Pleomorphomonas sp. T1.2MG-36: one gene and its partner. Each later gene encodes a partner of the first gene's protein in a complex. Links are inferred from orthologs where the notes say so. Each region holds a gene or a part of one and is shown in the gene's direction. Other genes may lie near its edges.

The links.
Region 2: the proteins of trxB (region 1) and trxA are in contact, whole or in part, in a crystal structure (PDB 1F6M), measured with the Escherichia coli proteins. The link is inferred for Pleomorphomonas sp. T1.2MG-36 from one-to-one orthologs.

What each region holds. Positions count from the first base shown.
Region 1 is NZ_CATNLY010000051.1:190,306-199,612, reverse strand. Bases 997-3,875 are described here. They hold trxB (thioredoxin-disulfide reductase), read left to right. Parts: upstream 997-1,894; coding sequence 1,895-2,857; downstream 2,858-3,875. Other genes in these bases: QQZ18_RS20195 (LysR family transcriptional regulator), read left to right, coding at 3,337-3,875; QQZ18_RS20205 (Lrp/AsnC family transcriptional regulator), read right to left, coding at 1,149-1,610. Also shown: QQZ18_RS20210 (ABC transporter ATP-binding protein), read right to left, coding at 1-960; more of QQZ18_RS20195, read left to right, coding at 3,876-4,227; QQZ18_RS20190 (pyridoxal phosphate-dependent aminotransferase), read left to right, coding at 4,777-5,979; QQZ18_RS20185 (bifunctional helix-turn-helix transcriptional regulator/GNAT family N-acetyltransferase), read right to left, coding at 6,036-6,965; QQZ18_RS20180 (hypothetical protein), read left to right, coding at 7,369-7,779; QQZ18_RS20175 (DUF1499 domain-containing protein), read left to right, coding at 7,792-8,382; QQZ18_RS20170 (HdeA/HdeB family chaperone), read right to left, coding at 8,447-8,728; QQZ18_RS20165 (hypothetical protein), read left to right, coding at 9,046-9,307.
Region 2 is NZ_CATNLY010000045.1:310,871-320,015, reverse strand. What follows is about bases 3,969-6,685. They hold trxA (thioredoxin TrxA), read left to right. Parts: upstream 3,969-5,025; coding sequence 5,026-5,346; downstream 5,347-6,685. Other genes in these bases: feoB (Fe(2+) transporter permease subunit FeoB), read right to left, coding at 5,690-6,685; QQZ18_RS19055 (FeoC-like transcriptional regulator), read right to left, coding at 5,439-5,684; addA (double-strand break repair helicase AddA), read left to right, coding at 3,969-4,829. Also shown: double-strand break repair protein AddB, read left to right, coding at 1-1,341; more of addA, read left to right, coding at 1,338-3,968; more of feoB, read right to left, coding at 6,686-8,092; QQZ18_RS19045 (FeoA family protein), read right to left, coding at 8,089-8,322; QQZ18_RS19040 (2-oxoacid:acceptor oxidoreductase family protein), read left to right, coding at 9,142-9,145. UniProt on the Escherichia coli protein: Participates in various redox reactions through the reversible oxidation of its active center dithiol to a disulfide and catalyzes dithiol-disulfide exchange reactions.

The sequences.
Region 1 (9,307 bases):
CGCCTTCTCGAGGTCGAGATTGAAGCGGGCGAGGCGCTTGGCCGGCTCGTAGGCGAGCAGCAGCGCCGTGATGAAGGAGAAGAAGGCGCCCGGGTCGGCATTGTAGTGGACGATCTGGTAGCCGCCGAACATCACCACGAAGGCGATGGCAAAGCCCCCCAGCGTCTCCATCAGCGGGCTGGAGCGGGCGCCCAGCGTGGCGATGCGGTTGCTGAGCTTCTCGACGTTGGTCGTCGCCACGTTGAAGGCGGCGCGCAGCCGGTCTTCCAGGCCGAAGGATTTGACCACGCGGATGCCCTGCACGCTCTCCTGCACGATGGTGACGATCTGCGCCGAAGTCATCACCTCCTTGCGCGCCGCCGTCCGCACCTTCTTGAGCAGGTAGGTGATGCCGTAGATGGAGGGTGGCGCGATCGCCAGCGACAGGAGCGACATCGTCGGGTTCTGGATGATCATCACGGCGACGAGCGAGATCAGCGTGAACAGGTCGCGGCCGAGGCTCATCACGATGAGGTCGATCGCCTGCCGCGCCGCCCCCGCGTTCTGCGAGATGCGCACCATGATGTCGCCGAGCGCGTGGCTCTGGAAGAAGGCGATGTCCTGCCGGAGCACGGCGTCGTAGAGCTGCCGCTGCAGCCGCGCCACCATGCTGTTGCCGATCTTGGTCAGCGTCACCGACGACAGATAGGTGGCGACGCCCTTGACGAGATAGATGCCGACGATGATGCCGGCGATGGTGAAGACCAGCCCCTCGCTCTTGTCGATGAAGATCTTGTTGATGATCTCCTTGATGATGTAGGCGCTGCCCGCCGTCGCCGCCGAGGCGATCAGCATCATCGACAGCGCATAGGCGTAGCGCCCGGCATAGGGACGGAAGTTGGAGCGGAAAAGGCGCACCAGCGGCCCGAGCTTCTGCTCCGGTCCGAGAAAGCTGGCAAACCGGCCCTTCAGGAAGTCCAAGTGCACACTCCAGGTCTGGCCCGTCCCCGGGCCGAGGCATCCGCCCGCAAAGCCGCGCGTTCCCGGTTGCCGGATGCAAGAACACACAAGCCGACGGGACATGCTACGCCCGGCGCCGCCTGTCAACCGCGGGCCTCACCGCACCGGGCGCCGCCAAAGGCTGCCCCGCCATCCGTCCGGCCGCCGACCTACACCACCACCGGCTCGTTCTTGATCTGCCTGAGCGTCAGGCTGGTGCGCACCTGGCCGACGTTGGGCGTCGCCGTCAGTTGCTCGATCACGAAATTCTGACAGGTCTTGAGGTCGGGGGCGACGCATTTCAGGATGAAGTCGATCTCGCCCGACTGCATCCAGCTCTCGCGCACCAGCGGCCAGTTTTTCACCCGCGCCTCGAAGGCGAGGATTTCCGCTTCCGACTGCGAGGCGAGCGAGATGAAGGCGAACAGCGTCACGTCGAAGCCCAGCGTCTTCTCGTCGATCAGGGCGCGGTAGCCCTGGATGACGCCGGCTTCCTCCAGCGCCCGCACGCGGCGGAGGCAGGGCGGCGCGGAGATGCCTACGCGGCTTGCCAGCTCCACGTTGGTCATGCGCCCGTCGGCCTGCAATTCGCGCAGGATCTTCCAGTCGATGGCGTCGAGACGGGCCTTCATGTCGCATCCTCCGGGAGGGCTCCCAAGGCCCTCGCTTCGGTCCGGAACATACCGTTCCGGTCGCCGCCGCGAAAGCATCTTTCAGGCGCACGAACACATATTATAAGGGCGCCGCTCGGGGCTACCGGCCATTCGGCAGGGGACGACGCACCGCGGCGAGGCCCGCCAGCGACCCGCCGCCTTGAAACCGGGGGGCCGGGCACCTACCATTCGTTCGATTCCGGACGCCGCCGACCGGCGCCCTGCCCCCGCCTCGCGGGGTCGGCGAACGAAACGAGACGAGCATGACGCACACCCACACCAAGGTCCTGATCATCGGTTCCGGCCCGGCCGGCTACACCGCCGCCATCTACGCCGCCCGCGCCATGCTGGAGCCGATCCTGATCGCCGGCCTGCAGCAGGGCGGCCAGCTCACCATCACCACCGACGTCGAGAACTACCCTGGCTTCGCCGACGCCATCCAGGGCCCCTGGCTAATGGAGCAGATGCGCACACAGGCCGAGCACATGGGCACCCGGCTGGTCTCCGACATCGTCACCTCGGTCGATCTCTCCAAGCGGCCGTTCCAGCTGACCTGCGATTCCGGCGACACCTATTCCACCGACGCGCTGATCATCGCCACCGGCGCCCAGGCCCGCTGGCTCGGCCTGCCGTCGGAGCAGAAGTTCCAGGGCTTCGGCGTATCGGCCTGCGCCACCTGCGACGGCTTCTTCTACCGCGGCAAACAGGTCGTGGTGGTCGGTGGCGGCAACACCGCCGTCGAGGAGGCGCTCTACCTCACCCACCATGCCGAGAAGGTCACCGTGGTGCATCGCCGCGAGGCCTTCCGCGCCGAGCGGGTGATGCAGAACCGCCTGTTCAACCATCCGAAGATCGAGGTCGTCTGGAACAGCGTCGTCGACGAGGTGCTGGGCAAGGAGGGCTTCCCGCCGTCCGTCACCGGCGTCCGCCTGAAGAACGTCGTCGCCGGCGACACCCGCGACATCGCCGCCGACGGCCTGTTCGTGGCCATCGGCCATGCACCGGCCACCTCGCTGTTCACCGGTCAGGTTCGGATGAAGTCGTCGGGCTACATCTGGACGGCGCCCGATTCGACGGCCACCTCGGTGCCCGGCGTCTTCGCGGCCGGCGACGTCACCGACGAGCATTTCCGCCAGGCAGTGACGGCGGCGGGCATGGGCTGCATGGCCGCGCTGGAGGCCGAGCGCTATGTCGGCGCCCTCGAAACTGATACCAAGGTTGCGTAACCAACTGGCGGGGCGACGCAATTCAGGGCTTGCGCCGACGCGAGGATGCGCCAAGGTAGAAGCGCGAGCCCGAAAAGTTTTCATACTTTTCGGGTAAGTGAGTGCAATAGGAAGAAATAACGAGCTTGTTCGAAAAGTCGCCAAACTTTTCGGGCAGGCGGATGTGCTAGAGCAACACCAGCAAAAGCGGGAACCGGTTTTGCGTCCGGAGTTGCGAGAAACAAGAAGATAGAGCGCATTGGCGAACCACGGCTCGCCGGATGCGCCCTAGAGCATTGTGCGGAAAAGCGGGAACCGGTTTTCCGCAAAAGCAATGCGACAAAAAGGAACTGGAGCAACGATTTGCGTTCGCCGGAACGCGCGTTGCTCTAGAACAAGGACGGGGCAAGGCCGGCCCGCTAGACCGGCCATTGCCCGACGCGAGCAAGCGATGGCCGACAGCGGCCAGCGCCATCAAGGGGGCGGCAAAGGGGGTAGCGATGGATTGGGACAAGCTCAGAATATTCCACGCCGCCGCCCACGCCGGGAGCTTCACCCACGCCGGCGACACGCTGAACATGAGCCAGTCCGCCGTCAGTCGTCAGGTCAGCGCCCTGGAGCAGGATCTCGGCGTGCCGCTGTTCCACCGCCATGCCCGCGGCCTCATCCTCACCGAACAGGGCGAGCTGCTCTATCGCGCCGCCCATGACGTGCTCCTGAAGCTCGAAGACGTGCAGGGCCGGCTGACCGACAGCCGCGAACGCCCCTCGGGCTCGCTGCGCGTCACCACCACCGTCGGCATCGGCTCCACCTGGCTCACCTCGCGCGTCGACGAGTTCGTCGACCTTTACCCCGACGTCCAGCTGCAGCTCATCCTCAACGACGACGAGCTCGACCTCGCCATGCGGCAGGCCGACGTCGCCATCCGCCTGCGCCAGCCAACGCAGCCCGACCTCATCCAGCGCAAGCTGTTCACGGTGCACTTCCACCTGTTCGCTTCGCCCGCCTACATCAAGCGCTTCGGCAGCCCGAAGACCATCGAGGATCTCGACGAACACCGGATCATCACCTTCGGCGTCGCCGCGCCCAACTATCTCAGGGACATGAACTGGCTCGAAAGCGTCGGCCGTCCCTACGACAATCCGCGCCTGCCCGCCCTCAGGGTCAACAACCTCGTCGCCATCAAGCATTCGGTACAGCGCGGCGTCGGCATCGCCCTGCTTCCCGACTATCTGGTCGAGGAGGACTCGGGGCTTCAGCAGCTGATTCCCGAGGTCGACCTGCTGTCCTACGACACCTATTTCGTCTATCCGGACGAACTCAGGAACTCGGCGCGCGTCCACGCCTTCCGCGACTTCCTGGTGTCGAAGGCCCAGCGCTGGTCCTATTGAGAAGCCCCTGACGAGGTCTGCCCGGCGGCAGCCGACACTTGGTCGGCTGTCCTTCCAACGTATCGTTGTGCGCTCCGCGCAATACTCGCGTTTTCCCTTAACGGAAAACACCAATGAACCGTAAAGACTTCACGATGATGTTACAGTTTGGGCAAAATAACCGGGATATTGCATAGCAGATTTGCAGTTTGCCTTCTTGTTTTGCACCGGGTGCGGGTGCATATAGACCTCAGCTGATGTGTTGGTTCCCTCGCCATCCTCCCGGCGAAAGCGAATCTTCAGCTGTTCCCCTCTGGAAGGTGCGGTATCGTCCCTGCGATCCGCATTCCAAAACTTTATAGCCGGGCCTCGTGCCCGGCTTTTTTTTGCGCCGCTCAATGCGCGCCGCCGAACCATCCTCCTCCACGCGTGCCGGGTTCCATCACGGGAACCGGAAATGCCGGCATCGGCAAGGTTTGACCTTGCGCGTGCGCGCGCGCCGCAATAGAGCAAGAGGGTCGTATTTAAACCGATACGATTGACTCCCTCAGCGTTCGGAGACGTCCTTCAATGTCTTTCCTTGCCCAGTCGCTCGCCCGCGTGAAGCCCTCTGCCACCATCGCCGTCACCAACAAGGCGCGTGAGCTCAAGGCTGCCGGTCGCGACGTCATCGGCCTTGGTGCTGGCGAGCCGGATTTCGATACTCCGGACAACATCAAGGAAGCCGCCATCAAGGCGATCCGTGACGGCAAGACGAAATACACGGCGGTCGACGGCATTCCAGAGCTGAAGACGGCCATCGTCGACAAGTTCAAGCGCGAGAACGGCCTCGTCTACAAGCCGGCCGAGATCACGGTCGGCACCGGCGGCAAGCAGGTTCTCTACAACGCGCTGATGGCGACGGTGAACCCCGGCGACGAGGTGCTGATCCCCGCCCCCTACTGGGTGAGCTACCCGGACATGGTGCTCTTGGCCGGCGGCACCCCGACCTTCGTCGAGGCATCGATCGAAACCAACTTCAAGCTGACCGCCGAGGCGCTTGAGAAGGCGATCACCCCGAAGACGAAGTGGTTCATCTTCAACTCGCCGTCCAACCCGTCGGGCGCCGCCTACACCCGCGCGGAGCTGAAGGCGCTGACCGACGTGCTCGTCCGCCATCCGCATGTCTGGATCATGACCGACGACATTTACGAGCACCTCGTCTACGACGACTTCGTGTTCGCCACGCCGGCCCAGATCGAGCCGGCGCTACAGGAGCGTACGCTCACCGTCAACGGCGTGTCCAAGGCCTATTGCATGACCGGCTGGCGTATCGGTTATGCCGCAGGCCCGGCCGCCCTGATCAAGGCCATCGCCACGATCCAGTCGCAGTCGACCTCCAACCCCTCGTCGATCTCGCAATATGCGGCGCTCGAGGCCCTCACCGGCCCGCAGCACTTCATCGCCGAGAACAACAAGGTGTTCAAGGAGCGCCGCGACCTCGTGGTGTCCATGCTGAACCAGGCCAAGGGCATCCACTGCCCGACGCCGGAAGGCGCTTTCTACGTCTACCCGTCCTGCGCCGGCCTGATCGGCAAGAAGACGGCGGCCGGCAAGGTGCTCGCCTCCGACGACGACTTCGTCACCGAGCTCCTGGAGCAGGAAGGCGTGGCGGTGGTGCAGGGTTCGGCCTTCGGCCTCGGCCCCAACTTCCGCATCTCCTACGCCACCGCCACCAAGGATCTCGAGGAAGCCTGCGCCCGCATCCAGCGCTTCGCCGCCTCGCTGTCGTAAGCGACAAAGGTTCGGTCAGATCATCGGGGATCGGAGCTTCGGCTCCGATCCCCTTTTCATTTGGGGCGCCGAATGAAGCGCTGCTCCACCAGTTCCCTGCCCCATTGAGCGCCGATCTTCTCTTCGGCCAGCTCGAAGCCGCGCGACTCGTAGAGGTGGCGGGCGGCATCGAGCCCGGCGAAGGTCGAGAGGCGGGTTTCGGCGAAGCCGTGCCCGTCGGCAAAGGCCATCGCGGCATCGAGCAGCCGCTTTCCCGCTCCACTGCCCCGCAGGCCGTCGGCGACGACGAACCAGCGCAGGTGGGCGATGCCGGCGCCCATGTCCTCGCCGTCGATCGCCAGCGAGCCGACGATCTCGCCGCCCATCTGCGCGGTCCAGATCGCATTCTGCGGATTGTCCAGGCGGTCGCAGAACTCGGCGAGCCCGCCGGCCACCAGGGTTTCGAAGCGGCGCCCCAGCCCATGCTCGCGCGCGTAGTAGCGCATGTGCATGTCGGTGATGCGGGCCACAAGACCCGGCCGATAGCCGGGAACGATCGCCACCGGCTGGACGTCCGGCCCGCCTTCGAGCGCCGCGCTGTAGAGACGCAGTCCGTCGAGCACCGCGCGCTCCTCGCCGGCCCCGAGCCGACCCAGCGCCTCTGCGACCTGCCGGCGGGCAAACGCGTGAATGGCGGCGACGCGCGACCGCCCCTCGGCGGTCAGCGACAGCAGCTTGACGCGGCCGTCGGCCTCGTCGGGCGTCTCTTTCACGGCACCCAGCGCCACCAGCTTGCGGAGCAGACGGCTGACGCTGGATTTCTCCAACCGCAGGCGCATGCCGAGCTCGCGCGCCGTGAGGCCGCCCACCTCGATCTCGATCAGCGCATGCACGGAGGATGGCGACAGATCGGTGCCGGCGAAGGTGCCACCCATGAAGCCCCAGGCGCGCACCATCCGTCGCGACAGGGTGCGGATGTCTTCGACGACGGCCGGATCTGGACTCATCTGCGGGCTCCGTTGATATGGTTGTATCGTACAACCATATCCTTGCGAAATGCAACGCCTCCCAAACCGGGGACGAACGACGGCAGCGAACGGAGTTGCACCTCGATGATGGCGGCAACGCTGAAAATGCGATCTTTCGCGTTTACCCGCCGTTAACCGGATGGCTTGGCACCCGCCATTTAACCAATTGAAAGAACTTCATTTTCCCAAAGGGCCGATCTTCTCCACCAACCCTCCACCGTTCAAGTGTTAACCCCGCCACGAAATCGCCACGACATCTCCCGTCACCCACCTCAATCCCGGCATCGGCGCGACCCATTCGCAAGGCATCTCTTGCCCATCGAAAGGCACTGACCGGAGGCCCGGTTCGGAGCCGAAGCGATAAGCGGCAAGGACGAGAGAGATGACCGACAGGATCGACGACACCCCCTTCAACGCAGCCACCGCGCACCACGAGCTTTCGGTCGGGGCGGGCGCTTCCATCGTCGTTGCCGTCGCCGCCTCGCTGATCCTGGCGGTGACGCTCCTGTGCGCCAGCCTCAGTCCGGTCAGGGCGGCCGAAGTCGCGCCGGCCATCGCCACGCTGGATGTCGAGACCGGCGCCATCCGCCCGGTCGGCGACCCCGTTCCCTACGTCAAGGCGCTGCCGCGCGACATGAGCTACGCCATTGCGCCGGCCCCGGCCCCCGACCGGTCCGACAGCCTCGCCATGATCGTGGTCATGGCCGTTCTCGCCGGCTGGCTGACGGTTTCGGCCGACCTCTGGCGCGCCCTGTTCAATCGGGTTAAAAGCTGGGATCGCTCGCGCTCGTGACCCCGGTATCCAATGTCCCCTTTGCGTTTCCTCGGTTTGGTGCTCGCGGCCCTTTTTGGCGCGTTCCTGCTCCTGGTGCTGGCCTTCTACACCTACGGTCGGGAAGCCAGCTGGGACGCGGTGTTCGGTCCGGCCGACCTCGGTCCCTATGATTTCTCGGTGCCTTCGCGCACCGGCAAGCTCAACGATAGCCTCGCCTGCCCGGCCGACGACTGCAGGAAGGGCATCCCCGACATCGAAACGCGCCGTTACAGCCTGCCGCCCGAGGCCCTGTTCACGGTGGCGGAAGCAGCCGCCAAGCGCCTGCCCGGCAAGGTGCGGGAGGTCGGCGCCAATCCGGTCAACACCCGCTTCCGGATGATCGTCTACTCGCCGCTCCTGCGCATGCCCTCGACGCTGTCGGTGATGGTGACGCCGGCCCGCGGCGGCGGGTCCTTCCTCTACGTCTACTCGCGCAGCCAGATCGGCTACTACGACCTCGGGCGCAACACCGCCAACATCGTGGCGCTTCTCTCCGGCATCGACGCCGAGCTGGCCGCCACCACGCCGACATCGGCCGACCCCGCAGCGCCCGGCCCGGCGCTGCCCTCCCCCGCCAAATGAAAAAGGACCGCCGCCGGCCTGTGCCGGAAGCGGTCCTCCAATAGGCTCAGCCGGCAACCGGCGCCTATTCGTCCTCCGGCACCAGCTCCATGATCTTCATGTCGGGCTGGTTGGCGCAATCGCCGGCGATCTGCTTCACGTTGGCGACCAGCTCATCCATGTCGATCACGGTATTGCCGCTCTGGTGGCTGAGATAGCCGTCGATCCAGACCACCGTCGGCAGAATGCCTTCCTCGTCGGCCAGAAACTGCTTGCAGGTGAGCTCGGCCATGTCGACCTTCTCGCCAGCCATGGCCAGCGTCGGCAACGCGGCAATAAGCGCCCCGACCATAAATGCAAACTTCATAATATGCCCCTTCAGGATGGACCGGCGCCAGGGATTCTCATGTCCCCCAGCCGCCGGCAAATCGTTCATAACATGAAACAATCAGGAACGTGAATTCCCTTACTGCTGGCTGCGGTACGTGGCGTTCACGCCCCTCAACACGCTTTTGCGATCCATTGTCAAATCCGCAGCCCGCAACTGTCATCGGGCGCCCATTTGCGCGTGATCGAATGCGGCTTAAATCACGGTCATCGGCAGCGGACACTGACCTCCAATGATCTCCACCGCTGCCAGACCATGAAACAAATCAGACATTTATGTCTTTCGGAGTATTGAAAATGAAGACCTCCCTCCTCGCTTCCCTCGCCCTCGCCTCGGTCCTGCTGCCCTCGATCGCCAGCGCCGCCTCGCTCGTTCAGTACAACCCGGGCGCCGACACCAATGAGCCCCAGTTCGTCACTGTCGTCAGCGACAATGGCGCCAACGCCGCCGCTGCCAAGGCAGACGCCGCCCGCTATGCCGAAGCCGGCCAGACCCTGAAGTCCGGCGCCGTCATCGGTACCCACGGTTCGGAAGGCTACAGCGTCGTGACCAACTTCG
Region 2 (9,145 bases), on another replicon or contig:
GGTACCGATTTCGCGCCCGTCCTGCGGGCGCTGATCGGCAACGTTCTGGTACTGACGCCGAGCCGGAATGCTCGCGTCATGGCAACCGGCCCGATCGAGGCGCGCCTTCTGCCCACCGATCGCCTCGTGCTGGTCGGACTCGACGAAGGCGTCTTCCCGCCGGTCACCGACACCGGCGCCTGGCTGTCGCGGCCGATGCGCGCCGGTCTCGGACTCAGCCCGCCCGAGGTCCGCATCGGCCTGTCCGCGCACGATTTTTCCTCGGCACTCGGCGCACCGGATACGGTCCTGATCCGATCGGCCCGGCGTGGCGGTGCGCCCACCGTGCCAACCCGCTTCCTCCAGCGCCTGACCAGCCTGATCGGTCCGGCACGAACTGAGGCCATGGAAGCGCGCGGCGGCCGCTTCCTCGACTGGGCGCGCCGGCTCGACGACCGGCCGGCGGTCTCGCGCGCGCCGCGGCCGAATCCCGCACCGCCTGTGGCGGCGAGACCGCGCATGCTGCCGGTCACCGACATCGAAACGCTGATCCGCGACCCCTACGCCATCTATGCCAAGCGCGTCCTGAAGCTCAGGCCGCTCGACAGCTTCGGCGAGACGCCCGACTTCGGCACTCGCGGGACGCTCATCCACGACATTCTCGCCGACTTTGCGGCGACCTGGACCGCTCCCTGGGACGAGACAGCCGTCGCGGCGCTGATCGAGCTCGGTCGGGGGCGTTTTTCCGAGGCGCTCGCCGCCCACCCGGAAGTCCACGCGCTCTGGTGGCCGCGCTTTCAGGCGCTGGCCCGTTTCATCGTGCTGGAGTTCGAAGCAAGGCGCGCGCCGCTGGCGCGTCACCCGGAAATCGAAGGCAGTCTGAAGGTAAGCGACGACTTCGCCCTGACCGGCCGAGCCGACCGGGTCGACATCGAAGCCGATGGCCGCGTCACCATCATCGACTTCAAGACGGGCCGGGCGCCCACGGCGGCGCAGATCGCCGCCCAGCTTACGCCGCAGTTGCCGCTTGAAGCGGTCATCGCCCGCCACGGCGGCTTTGCACGCCTGGCGAGCCCGCGCGAGTCGGCCGAACTGGTGCACGTGGTGTTGCGCGGCCTCGAAGGCCGCGACGAGATCGAGAGCTATACCGGTCACGCGCCGCGCGGCGGCGATCCTGTGACGCTGGAGGAGACCATAGCCGAGGCGGAACTGCGCCTGCGTGGCCTCGTTCGCGCCTATGCCGACCCGAAGCGCGGCTACCTGTCGCGCGCACGGCCCTTCCGCAAGACCGACCGCGGCGACTACGACCATCTCGCCCGGGTCAGCGAGTGGAGCATCGAGGACGACGGAGGCGAGGAATGAAAATCCCGGTCGCGACCCGTCGGACGCAGCTTCTCGCCACCGACCCCGAAGCCTCCGCCTTCGTGTCGGCCAATGCCGGCTCGGGCAAAACCTGGGTGCTGACACGGCGGGTGATCCGCCTGTTGCTCGATGGCGTCGACCCCGGCCGCATCCTCTGTCTCACCTTCACCAAGGCGGCGGCGGCCGAGATGTCGGGGCGCATCTTCGACGAGCTCGGCCGCTGGGCGGGGCTCAGCGACGACGACCTGATCGCCGTTCTGTCCGAGCTTGAGGGAAAGCCGGTGCAGCCGGAGCGTCTGGCGCCGGCGCGACGGCTGTTCGCCCGCGCCATCGAAACGCCGGGTGGCCTGAAGATCCAGACCATCCACGCGTTTGCCGAAGCCCTGTTGCAGCGTTTCCCGCTGGAAGCCGGGCTCGACGGCCGCTTCCGCGTCCTCGACGACGCACGCGCCGCCGACCTCTACGCCGAAGCGCGGGCCGAGCTTCTGTCCGCCTGCGCCGCTCATCCCGACAGTCCGGAAGGGCGGGCGCTTTCCGAGCTGGTGGCCATCGCTGGCGACGAAGCGCTCGACCGGGCGCTTTCCGCCGTAGTGGCCGCTCGCGACGAGCTGGCCGCCTTCTTCGGCGGCAAGCCATCGATAAACGAGACGCTGGCCGCTTTGCCAGAGGACCTCGGCGCGCCGGCCGGCGCCAGCCGGGAGAGCCTTGTCGGGGATATGGCAGCCCCGCCGGACTTCTCTGGATCGTTCCTGAGCCGGCTCATCGATGCCCTGGACGCCTCGAAGGCCAAGTCGATGACGACGCTCGCCGAGGGCTTCCGCGCCGCCCTGGCCGCTAGCGACGCCGAGGCGCGTAGGCCGCTCTGGCGCAACCTGTTCCTGACGGCCAAGAGCGAGCCGCGCAAACGCCCCTTCACCAAGGATGTCCTCGATGCGCTGCCGGAGGCGAGCGAGCGTTTCGAACAGGAAGCGCAGCGGCTTGTCGGCCTTGAACGCGCCCTGTCGGCGACGCTTTGGGGGACGCGCAGCGCCGCCCTCCTTCGCCTTGCCGACCGGATGATCGGCCTCATCGAAGCCAAGAAGGCGCGGCTCGGTCTCCTCGACTTCGACGACCTGATCGATCGGGCCGCCACCCTCCTCTCGAATTCGGACGCTACCGAGTGGGTGCAGTACAAGCTCGACGAGGGTCTCGACCACGTGCTCGTCGATGAGGCGCAGGACACCTCGCCGCGCCAATGGCAGATCGTCGAGGCGCTCACCGGCGAATTCTCAGCCGGCGAAGGAGCGCGACCGAACCGGCGGCGAACCGTCTTCGCGGTCGGCGACGAAAAGCAGTCGATCTATTCCTTTCAGGGGGCGGCACCGCATCTGTTCGGCCAGACGCGCAAGACGCTGGGGCGGCGCCTTGCCGCAGCCGGACTGCCGGTTCACGATCTCCGCCTTACCCTGTCCTTCCGCTCGACGGCCGCCGTGGTAGGGGCCGTCGATGCGGTGTTCCGCAATCCCGAAGCGCATGCCGGCCTTTCCACCGACCCCGGCCCGACCGTTCACGAGACGGTGCGCGGCCGCGAGCCCGGTCTCGTCGAGCTGTGGCCGTCCGTCGAGAAGCTGCCGGCGCCACCGCCCGGCAACTGGGAAGATCCTGTCGACGCCACGGCCACGGCCAGTCCCGCCGTGCGTCTTGCCGGCCGCATTGCCGATGAGATCGCCGGCTGGCTGCGCTCGGGCACCCGCCTCCCCGCCACTGGTGCTCCGATCCGGCCCGGCGACATCCTGGTGCTCGTCCGCAAGCGCGGCGCTTTCGTCGAGGCGGTCAACCGGGCCTTGAAGCAGCGCGGCGTGGCGGTGGCCGGTGCCGACCGGCTCGACGTGGTCGGCCACATCGTCACGCAGGACCTGCTGGCCGCAGCCCGCGTCGCACTCCTGCCCGAAGACGACCTGACGCTCGCCACCGTCGCCAAGTCGCCACTCGTCGGGCTTTCGGAGGAGGCGCTGTTCCGCCTTGCCCACGGCCGATCCGGACGTCTCTGGGACGCCGTCCGGCGACAGGCGGCCGAGGGGGACGCCGACGCCGAACGGTTGCGAGCCACCGTCGCGCTCTGGATGAACCGGGCCGACCGGGGCGAGCCCTTCGCCTTCCTGTCGCGACTCGTCGGTCCCGATGGCGGGCGTGCGACCTATCGCGCCCGCTTCGGCCGCGAAGCCGACGAAGTGATCGACGAGCTACTGACGCTGGCGCTGGTCTACGAAGGTGAGGAGACGGCCGGGCTCAACGGCTTCGTCGACCGGCTCGCCAAAGGGGGCGAACTGATCCGCCGCGAACTCGACGCCGAACGCGACGAGGTTCGCGTCATGACGGTGCACGGCTCGAAGGGCCTGGAAGCGCCCATCGTGTTCCTGATCGACCCCGGCGACAAACCGGCCAGCGAGAAGAACCTGCCCGACGTGCTGGCGGTGGGCGACGGTCCCAACCCGCCGATCGTCTGGCGCCAGGGAGGAGCCTTCCGTCCGGCGCCGGTGGAAGCGGCAGCTTCGGCCTTCATCACCGCGCAGGAGGAGGAATACAAGCGCCTGCTCTATGTCGGGCTGACGCGCGCCCGGGACCGGCTGATCGTCGCCGGGCTGAAAGGCGCCGAAGAGGGAGCCGATCGCCGCTGGCACGGGCTGGTCGAAGCGGCGCTCGGAACCGATGCCGAGGTGGTGAAGGATGCCGAAGGCACCGTTGTCGCCTGGCGATGGCATGCACCTGACGAAGATCCGCCCGCCCCGCCGAAGCCAGCCAAAGCGGGTATCGGCGAGCCCGAGCCGCTACCCGGATGGCTGGCCCGCAAGGTCGCCGACGCCGCTCCTGAACCGACAAGGGTTGCGCCATCGCGCGCTGCGCCGACGAGCCGGAGCGGCGGGCCGGGAACGACCTTCGATCCGGCGGCTGCGGCCCGTGGCATCTTGCTGCACCGCCTGTTCGAGCTTCTGCCCGACATCGAGCCTACCGCCCGCACCGCCGCCGCCGACAGTTATCTCGCCCGTCTCCTGCCGGACCTTTCGGACGGGGAACGGACCACGCTGGTCGAGAGCATCGTGGCCCTGATGGCCCGGCCGGACCTCATGCTGCTGTTCTCTCCGGCCGCCCGAGCCGAGGCGGCGATCGTCGGAAGCGTGACGACCGCCGGCGGGAAGTCGATTTCCATCGGCGGCAATGTCGACCGCCTTCTGGTCGAACCGGGAGCCGTGACCATCGTCGACTACAAGACGGCGGCGCATCCGCCGCGCACGGTTCCGCAGAGATACGTCCTGCAGCTTGCTCTCTATCGTGCCGTGCTCGGGCGCCTCTGGCCCGACCGGCCGGTTCGGGCCGCCATTCTCTGGACGGTCACGGCGCGGTTCGACGAGGTGGCGGAGGACACATTGGACGCGACGCTCGCCGCCTATCTCGAGGACTTGGATGCCGGCGGCGAGCCAATCGATCACAAAAGCGAAATCGGCGATTGACCCTGAAGCAAAAATCCGTTGGGCGGCCGCTCTAAGGCTTTGTTTTATCGAGGAGCGATTTCGAGTGCGGCTGGCGGCACCCACCGCCCATGCTTCAGCCGCGCTTGACGCTGAAGGGTCCGCTCCTTAGCTTTCTGGCAACAGGCGCGGCCCGACGATGAGTCGGCGCCGCGTCGTCCATCTTGCGAGGTCCGTCATGTCGACCAAGAAAGTCACCGACCAGTCGTTTCCCACCGACGTGCTTGCCTCGTCGACGCCCGTCCTCGTCGATTTCTGGGCCGAGTGGTGCGGCCCCTGCCGCATGATCGCTCCGGCGCTCGACGAAATCGCCGGCGAGCTCGACGGCAAGATCACCATCGCCAAGCTCAATATCGACGAGAACGGCAATACGGCGATGAAGTACGGCGTCCGCTCCATTCCGACGCTGATCATCTTCAAGGATGGCGAGCCTGCCGCCATGAAGGTGGGAGCCGCTCCGAAAAGCGACCTCGCCGCCTGGATCAAGGCCGCCATCTGACAGTTTTTGAGCTTTGAAAAGACAAACCCCGGTTCCGCGTCGCGGAACCGGGGTTTTTCGTTGGAAGCGGGTTCAGCCGGTTGGAAGCGCGTTCACCCGGCCAGCCTCAGGTCTCCGACCCACTCGTAGATCTCCTCGGCCTTGCAAGAGCAGCCGCAGGAACCCGCTCTCGAACAGGCGGCGCCGGCCGCCAGCGGACGTATCTTGCCCTTGGCGACCCAGAGATCCAGCACGGCGCGGACGGCATCCTCGCCGGCATCGAAGTGCACGGCGACGTCGGAGAGGGACGCGTTGCCCCGCTCCTTGAGATAATCGCGGACGGTGGAGGGCGTCATCATGGGCATCACTCCGCGGGCTGCGCGGCGAGCGAACGCCCGCGCGCCCGGCCGGCCATCCACATGGCGGCAACGCCGGCTGCAAAAATGACGGCGGCCATCAGCAACCAACGGGTGGAACTGGCAGGATGGGCGGCAAACGTCGCCGCCTGATAGAACGACACGGCGGCGAGATAGCCGACGGCGGTCGTCCAGACGGCCGCGAAGGCCGTCCACTTGCCACCGATCTCGTGACGCATGGCACCGAGCGCCGCGACGCATGGCGTATAGAGCAGGATCAGCAGCATGTAGGAGAAGGCTGCGGCGGTCCCACCGAAATGGGACTGCATGGCGCCAAACACCGAGCCGTCGACCTCCAGTTCCTGGGCAGCGGCGGCACTGTCGTCGACGTAGCCGACATTGATCCCGAGCGGATCGACGAGACTGCCACCAAGCGCCCCGAGGTTTTCGGGGATGGTCGCGAGCGCGCCGAGAAGCTTGCCGCCGAGACCGACCGCTTCCTCAGTGGTCGCAGCGCCTTCGGCAGCGGCGGGCGCCGCCCCTTCCGTACCGACTTGCTCGTAGAGGGCGTTGAGCGTGCCGATCACCGCTTCCTTGGCGAAAATGCCGGTGAACAGGCCGACCGCGGCCGGCCAGTTGTCGCGGGTCACACCCATCGGCTCGAACACCGGAACCAGTTCCTGGCTGACGACTGCCAACACGCTGCCGCGGGTGTTGTCGCGGTTCACGCTGCCATCGGTGCCGATCGCCGACAGGAAGGACAGCACCATGACGATCGGGACGATCACCTGACCGGCGCGGAGGATGAACTCGCGCAGACGCTGCCATGCCTGAACGGCGACGGAGCGGATGGTGGGAATGTGGTAGGGCGGCAGCTCCATGACGAAGCGGGTCGGCTCGCCGTCGAGCAGCGTCGACTTCAGGACGAGGCCGGTCAGCACCGCGAAGGCGAGGCCAACGATGTAGAGGCCGAACACGATGTTCTGGCCGCTCACCGGGAAGAAGGCAGCCGCGAACAGCGCGAACACCGGCAGGCGGGCACCGCAGGACATGAAGGGCGCCATCAGCGACGTCATGATGCGGTCGCGGCGGCTCTCAAGGGTTCGCGTCGCCATGATGGCCGGCACGTTGCAGCCGAAGCCGACGATCAGCGGCACGAAGGACTTGCCCGGCAGGCCGATGGCCCGCATGGCGCGGTCCATGACGAAAGCAGCGCGGGCCATGTAGCCGGAGTCCTCGAGGAAGGACAGGAACAGGAACAGACAGGCGATGATCGGCACGAATGTCGACACCGTCTGGATGCCCGAACCGAAGCCGACCAGAGCCGCCTCGACGATGGGAGGCGTACCGAGGGCGGCTAGCAGCCCGCCCAAGCCGTCGACGAAGACGGCGCCGAACGCCTGGTCGAAGAAATCGATGAAGGCTCCGCCCACCGAGATGGTGAACAGGAACATCAGATACATGGCGAACAGGAAGATCGGGACGCCCAGCACACGATTGAGGACGACGCGGTCGATCATCTGCGACATTGAAGCGGACAACCGCTGCGTCCGCCGAAAGACGCCGGCCATCAGCTCGCCGATGAAGCGATAGCGGCCGTCGGCGATGACGATGTCGGCATCCTCGCCGGTCGCCGCTTCGATGGCGGCACGGGCGTTGGCGACATCGGTAGCCAGGCTTGGCCCGGCTATGGTCTCTGCGAGGGTATCGCCTTCGATCAGCTTCAGCGCCACCCAGGCGGGATCGGCCTTCGCGTCACGGGCGGCGTCGGCGACGAGCGGAGCTAGCTTCGCGACGGCTGCGACGACGGCGGGATCCTGTTCGGGGCGGGCAATCGGCCTCGCTCCAGCGCGGGCGGCCTCGATGATCGCCGACTTGAGGGCGTCACGACGACCTTGATGGCCATGGTGATGCCCGTGGTGGGCGTGTTCGTGACGACCAAGCCCACGCGTTGCGATCGTTGGAATGACTGGGCAGCCGAGCCGCTTCGACAGCTCGTCGATGTCGATCTCCACGCCATCCGCCTTCGCCATGTCCATCATGTTGAGGACGACCAGCATGGGCACGCCGAGCTCGATGAGCTGTGTGGTGAGGTAGAGATTGCGCTCCAGGTTGGACGCATCGACGATGTTGAGGACGAGATCGGCCTCGCCGGACATGACGAAATCGCGCGCAACGCGCTCATCCTGCGAACCGGCATCGGCACTGCCGATCAGGTAGACACCCGGCAGGTCGACCACGTCGACGGGCTGGTCTTCGAGGAGAAAGCGGCCGACACGCTTTTCGACGGTAACGCCCGGCCAGTTGCCGACCTTTTGCGTCGCGCCCGTCAGAGCATTGAACAGGGTGGACTTGCCGCAGTTGGGATTACCGACGACGGCAACAACGAGAGGCTTTCCCGTGACCATCATACGGCCTCCAGCTCCAGGATGGCCGCTTCGGATTTGCGAAGGGTCAGCGTGAAATTGCGAACGGAAATTTCAACCGGGTCGCCGAGCGGTGCCTTACGCCGGACTTCCAGCACCGCGCCAGGGGTAAGGCCCATGGCGAGCAGGCGCTGCCGGTAGCCACGATCGCCGGCCACCAGGCCAGTGACGCGGGCACTGTCACCCGGCTTCATCGTCTCGATCGAAAGGCCCATTCTCGCGCACTCCGCCAGTGGCGCGCCCAACCGGATGATCCGGCCGGCAGCATCGACACTGCAACTCACTCTCAACTGTATATGTCCTCGTGCTTATGCCTCTCAATTCGTATTCGACCTTAGGCTTAACGAATGTCACGGAGGTCGCTTGATAACTTCAGCGAGTTCGGTGGCGATGCATTGGCAAACGCGGCAGTACAATCGGCCTGGTCTCGTGTAGAAACCGCCGGCGCCTGCCGGCGGTGGAATACGTAGGGTCGAAAGGGAGCTGGAAATCCAGCTTCTCGAGGATTAAACTTGCTTTCTGTGGTGGACTTTGAACTGCGGCGCCTCGCAAAGAAAAGAGCGCGATCGACATCGCGTAGATAAACCGATTAATTTTCTGACGAATACTGTCCGGCCCGTTGCGAGAAATACCGCTAATCACCAACCACAGGGGCCAGGAAAAAAGGCGCCGCCGAACTCAAGTTTCGGGGATTTCTGCTTTAGCAGCAGTAAGTTGCCGAAAGATGAGACGAAAGAGGACCATTGGTGGCGTAGCCGGTGCTCTGCAAAAAACGCATAGCAGTAAAACCTTCGCATTTTCACGTAGTCCCCGGTTGAGTACTTACGACAAAGCTCAGCCACACCTCTATAACGGCAGAAGGGTCCATCGGTAACAACACCGAAGCCCAAGTAAGTTTCGTATAGTTTTGACTGAAATCAAGGTCAAAACTCCATCGGCAGCTGAACATCGGCGTACGTTGCCCGAACCTCGACCAGTGACTGATCGGACGAGGGCGGACAGGAACACCAGATGCAGCAGGACGGATGCAGCAAATGA